Regions from separate parts of the Lysinibacillus sp. RS10 genome, predicted to be linked through region 1. Evidence: riboswitches for the same ligand, from Rfam matches in the RefSeq annotation. Region 1 holds a riboswitch; the other holds the start of a gene.
What was found. A riboswitch is a leader RNA that binds a small molecule or an ion and turns the genes downstream of it on or off. The one in region 1 is predicted to bind glycine.

Region 1 (3,210 bases):
CCATTAGCTACACTATGAAAACAACTCTTTACAATAAGAAGCTAGAGGTTATAGCAGCTGAAACGGCCTATGAGGGCTTAAAGCACTATCGCTATTTACGGCAAGCGGAAGGCTCTAATACAATCGAAAATGTAGAATATAATTGGGCTTTTGATGGGCAGGGGATATGTGTAAGCTTTCAAAATGCACGAGAATTACGTAAAAAATGCATCCAGCTGACAGGTGAAGTCGATGAATGAGCGGGGCTATACATTATTAGAAGCGTTGTTCCAATTAGTTGTTTTTGTGCTTATTGCTCATCTTGTTGTTTTCATTATGCTTTGGTTCGCAGAAATGAAAACAACGGTACTGTCTGATGAACAATCGAAGTGGGAGCTATTTGCTTATGATTTGAATATGTATTTAGAGGATATTTCATCATTTACGATTCGAAAAGATCGAAAGAGAATAACTTTTCAAGCGGCAGATACCCTTCATAATATTGATTGTTATAGCAATATTATTCGTGATCAAGTAAAGGGTGGTCATGTGCCAATGTTAATTGGTATAAATAAATGCCAGTTCAAATATGAAAAAAATATGTTAACGGTAGCTGTTGAATTTCCAAGCGGTATCCAAAAGGAGCGAACCTTCTATGTACCAATTATTGAAAAATGACAGAGGGGCTATTTTTTTAATCGCAATTGCATTATTATTTTTTGTAACTACTTTTGTTCTTACGTATTATACGTCTTATGAAATACAGTTTCGAACATATGAAGGGCTAGAAAAGATGAATGTTCGAGCTACGATAAATTTATTGGGACAAATTTTGTCAGACAGTGTAGAATCGTAGTTATAAGAAGGTGATTCGAATGCGAAAAATATATTTAGTTGGCTTTATGGGCTGCGGGAAAAGTGCGTTAGGAAGACGTTTAAGCTATTTTCTAAAGATGCCATATTATGATATGGATCGTGAAATTGTTAGACAGCAGGGTATGACAATCCCACAAATATTTGAAAAATACGGAGAAGCACGTTTTCGAGAAATAGAAACAGAATTTTTGGAAAATTTTAGAGATGAAGCTTGTATTATTTCAACAGGTGGTGGGGTTGCAGTCAATGCTGAAAATCGAAAAATAATGAGACGCAGCGGACTCGTGTTTTTTTTAGATGCGACATTCGAAGATATTTACAAACGAATACAGCATGATCCAAATAGACCAATCGTACAGAGTTCAACAAAAGAGGAGCTAGAGAATCTGTATCATTACAGAAGAAAGTTCTATCGTGAGGCAGGACATATACAGGTGTTAACAGAGAGTAGGACAATCCGTCAAATTCTTGAGTATTTAGTATTCCAAGTTAAAAGGTTGAAAGGCGAACGATAATATTTTAAATTAAATTTAATGTTCGTGTTTTATTATAATTTAAAAAATGTTTGCCTTTTCAATGCAATTAATGTTAGGATATAGACAAATAAGTAACTAAAAGTTCATTGAATACTAAATAGTACCAAGATTAATCTTGGGCGGATGATTGTGCGGGGAGAGAACGTTGTAGACGTCACCGAAGGAGCAAGTAGCAAAGGTTATGAATCTCTCAGGTAAAAGGACTCGTACAAGACGCAACTCTGGAGAGAGCTGTATTACAACAGCCACCGAAGGAGAAAGCCGGCTGATTGGCATTGTAACAATGCGAGCCAGTCTGGTGTAACTTTCAGGTGCAAGGACAGAGAATCCCGAAAAGGGGTTCGTCTGTCTTTTTTTATGTCAAAATGTTCTGCTTAAGCGTTCAAAATAAATTGGCAGAACATTCATTGTACTAATACAAAAACAGACGAACTACTACCAGTAAAAATGGAACTAACAATAAGGGGGCAAAAAGAATGACGAACGAATTACAACGTACACCTCTATTTGACGCATACGCAAAGTATGGTGGTAAAACAATTGACTTCGGTGGATGGGAATTGCCAGTACAATTTTCTTCTATTAAGGAAGAGCATGATGCAGTACGTAATCGTGCAGGTTTATTTGATGTATCACATATGGGTGAAATTTTAGTAACTGGTCCTGATTCTCTAAATTTTTTACAAAATCTTTTGACAAATGATATTTCGAAGATTGCAGTAGGCCAAGCGCAATACAATGCAATGTGCTATGAAGATGGTGGTGTTGTCGATGACTTATTAACATATAAATTAGCCGATCAGCATTATTTATTGTGCGTCAATGCTGCAAATATTGAAAAAGATTATGATTGGATGATGGAAAATCAACATCAATTTGATGTCACAATCGACAATCAATCTTCTGCATATGCACAAATTGCTCTTCAAGGTCCATTAGCAGAAGAGGTACTTCAATCATTAACAGCTACTGATGTAAGTGCCATTAAATACTTCCGTTTCCAAGCAGATGTTGAAGTTGCTGGTCATAAAGCATTAGTCTCTCGTAGTGGTTACACAGGAGAAGATGGTTTTGAATTATACGGCTCTCCAGAAGATATTAAAGCGTTATGGAATAAAATCTTAGAAGCTGGAAAAGACAAAGGCGTTGTGCCAGCAGGTTTAGGATGCCGTGATACACTTCGTTTTGAAGCGGGTCTTCCATTATATGGGCAAGAGCTATCAGCGACAATTTCACCTCTTGAGGCGGGTATTGGCTTTGCTGTGAAATTAAATAAAGAAGACTTTCTTGGTCATGATGCATTAGTGACACAAAAAGAGAATGGACTGTCACGTAAAATTGTGGGCATTGAAATGATCGATAAAGGAATTCCTCGACATGGTTATAAAGTATTTAAGGACGGTAAGGAAATCGGTGAAGTGACAACAGGTACTCAACTTCCTTCTTCTAAACGTAATGTTGGTAACGCATTAATTGACAGCCAATTCGCAACTATCGGAACTGAATTAGAAATCGAAATTCGTGGTAAGCACTTAAAGGTAGTGACAGTAGAAACACCGTTTTACAAGCGTTCAAAATAATATTTGAAAAGAGGGAGCTACATTTATGAAACATCGTTATTTACCTATGACGGAGCAAGATAAACAAGAAATGTTAGACGTAATTGGTGTATCTTCAGTTGATGAGTTATTTGAGGATATTCCAGAAAAAGTACGTTTTAAAGGCCTATATGATATTAAAGATGCAAAATCAGAGTCAGCTTTATTAAAAGAATTATCAGCACTTGCTGCGAAAAATAAGGATACAAATGCTAACGTAT
Region 2 (3,210 bases), 100 kb from region 1:
TCTATTCTTTATTGAAGTAATCCCCCACCCTAATCCAAGAATAGGGTGGAATGATTCTGTGGCCTTTCACTCATAACATTCAATAGATTAATTCTAGCCACAATGTAATTAATTTTATCAAACTCATTGGACTATCGCTAGCGCATCTTTTATAATAATAAAGAAGATAGAAAGGGGTAAGAAAATTTTGGACATACTTATCACAATCGGTATAATGTTAGTAGTCGTAATTGCATATATCGTCATTAATTCTATGCGACTAAAAAAAGCCGTAACAAACCTAACACAAGAACAATTTATTGAAGGCTATCGTAAAGCTCAGCTGATCGATGTACGTGAGCAAAAAGAATTTGAAGCTGGTCACATTCTTGGTGCACGAAATGTTCCTTCAACTACACTACGTCAACGTTACAAAGAAATCCGCCCAGATTTACCAGTATATTTATACTGCCAAAATACAGGCCGTAGCTCTCGAGCTGCACTGTTTCTTAAAAAACGTGGCTACAACCAAATTTACCAACTACAAGGCGGCTTCCGTACTTGGACAGGTAAAATAAAGTCCAAAAAACAGTAATGAAACAAAATAGATAAGACATTAGCGACTTATATAAATAAATTCACTCTTTGAAACTAAGTAAATTTATATATATTTACCTATATCGCTTTGTTTCACACCGAAAGAACCATCTCAAATGACTATGAGATGGTTTCTTTTTTCGCAAAAAATTCTGAGTTTCTACTATATTATATTTATTGTTAACGTCTAACAAGTTACTTCATGTTCACTAAGTACCTAATCATGCATTGGACGAAATAAGGAAAAGCAACGCAAGGTAATGTTCTGCTCGTTTTCATTGAGGATTCTTTGTTGTGGATAGGCGATCGGACAAACTGAGGAAAGCGTCCAGCCGGAATGAAAATCAAACTTACGTTATCATGACAACTTCACTTTATACCAAATATTCAACATCATCCACATATTAACATATGCCTAAAAATACTATTTTTCGTAAAGTATTTCCCTAGACGAACCATAATCTTCTTTTTTTCTGAAAATAGCTGAAATTTACCCTTGAATAATTATGTAAGCACTGATAGGATGTATAATATCTTAAAATAATATCAACAAGCAATACAATACAAGCTATGAATGCTATGGATCACACTATAGCAGGAGCAGTTCTGGAGAGAACGCATTTTGCGTCGCCGAAGGGTTCACTATCTCAGGCAAAAGGACAGAGGAGTAATATCTACTTTCATCATGAAAGCTATACCACATGAATGTTTATTTTTTCATATCCAGCATTCGCAATTGGTATTTGTTATTCTGACGTTTACGAGACTAGTGTCAATACTAGTCTCTTTTTATTTTCCAGTCAAAATTTTTATGCATCTTTGAGGGGGATTAACGTGGAACAACATCAATTAAAACGTGATTTAAAAAATCGCCATGTGCAGCTCATTGCTATTGGCGGAACAATAGGCACTGGATTATTTTTAGGTTCAGGCAAAGCCATTGCTTTAGCAGGACCTTCCATCATCTTAGCCTATTTAATCGTCGGAACTGCCCTATTTTTTGTTATGCGTGCATTAGGTGAATTATTATTATCGAACGCAGGCTATACATCATTTACTGATTTTGCATCAGAATACATAGGTCCTTGGGCAGGCTACGTCACTGGCTGGACTTACTGGTTCTGCTGGGTCATGACCGCTATGGCAGATATTATTGCTGTCGGTGTTTATGCACAATATTGGTTTGATATACCTCAATGGGTACCAGCGATTGGCTGTTTAGTACTGTTATTATTTTTAAACTTATTAACTGTAAAACTATTTGGTGAGTTAGAATTTTGGTTTGCCCTTATCAAGGTCATCACAATTGTTGCGCTGATCGTTATTGGACTAATCATGTTATTTACAGGCTTTCAAACAAGTTCTGGCACAGTTGCAGTTGAAAATCTTTGGGCACATGGCGGGATGTTCCCGAATGGCCTATACGGCTTCCTAATGGCCTTCCAAATGGTTGTTTTCGCTTTTGTAGGTGTCGAATTAGTAGGTGTTTCTGCTGCTGAAACGAACGACCCTAGAAAAAATATTCCGTCTGCCATTAACAAAATTCCATTTCGTATTTTATTATTCTATGTAGGTGCATTATTTGTTATTTTATGCATTAATCCTTGGTATGAAATGTCTGCCGTAAGCAGTCCATTTGTACAAGTATTTACACTAGCTGGTATCCCTATTGCTGCAGGGATTATTAATTTTGTTGTTCTAACATCCGCTGCTTCAGCAGGTAATAGTGGTTTATTCTCTACAAGCCGCATGCTTTATAATCTTGGGAACAATAAGCAAGCTTCACCATCGTTCGCCAAGCTTAATAAAAACAGTGTACCAAGTAACGCACTCGTTGTTTCCGCAATTGTTGTATCTGCAGGAGCATTACTAAGTAAACTGATGCCTGAAAGCGCCTTTAGTGTTGTTACAACGATCAGTGCTATTTGCTTTATTTGGGTGTGGAGTATTATTTTAATTTCTCATATCATTTATAAACGGAAAAATCGTGCACTTCATGAGGCATCAATTTTCAAGGCACCATTTACTCCGTTCGTGAACTATTTAGTACTTGCCTTCTTCGCATTTCTATTAGTTATTATGTTCATTTCAGAGGAAACTCGTACGGCATTACTGTTAACACCAATTTGGTTTATCATACTAATGATGATTTACAAAGTGAAAAGAAAGAAATAACTACGTTAAGAGGCATTAAAAATAACTGTCCTGAATAGTGACACTTCAAAGAAAGTAAATCTATTCAGGATTTTTCTATTTTTCTCAAAGTAATAATCCCTAACAAATTAACGATAGTATGAATAAAAGGGAGTTAAAAAAAGGAGGGTTTTTATTAAAAATAAGATCGTTATTTCTATTACGCTATTGTTTACCATTGTTCTGATTGTAATATTATTGTCTACGAGAAAAATCCAGACAATATAATAGTAGAACGGATTTGCTTTAACAAGGCGAGAGAGAACGGGTTAAGAGTATTACCAACTAACGATCCTACAATGAAAAGGATTCCCGTAAACGGAACTACTTACCATATATACTTATGAACAAAAAAGATGACCTCAGCACAGAAGTCATCTTTTTTTCATTGTTTAAAAAATCGTCATATTCCACTCGGTAGCGATATGCTTTAGTAAATTC

Region 2: another riboswitch for glycine. It lies ahead of ACB089_RS09060 (amino acid permease); the one in region 1 lies ahead of gcvT (glycine cleavage system aminomethyltransferase GcvT).

Annotation. Positions count from the first base shown of each region.
Region 1 covers NZ_CP167122.1:1,667,264-1,670,473, forward strand. The annotation lists gene ACB089_RS08505 (hypothetical protein) at 1-239, shown strand, start outside; gene comGF (competence type IV pilus minor pilin ComGF) at 232-657, shown strand; gene ACB089_RS08515 (hypothetical protein) at 635-835, shown strand; gene ACB089_RS08520 (shikimate kinase) at 855-1,370, shown strand; glycine riboswitch at 1,515-1,607, shown strand; gene gcvT (glycine cleavage system aminomethyltransferase GcvT) at 1,868-2,971, shown strand; gene gcvPA (aminomethyl-transferring glycine dehydrogenase subunit GcvPA) at 2,997-3,210, shown strand, end outside.
Region 2 covers NZ_CP167122.1:1,769,886-1,773,095, reverse strand. The annotation lists gene ACB089_RS09065 (rhodanese-like domain-containing protein) at 188-574, shown strand; glycine riboswitch at 1,173-1,249, shown strand; gene ACB089_RS09060 (amino acid permease) at 1,411-2,751, shown strand; gene ACB089_RS09055 (glutaminase) at 3,162-3,210, opposite strand, start outside.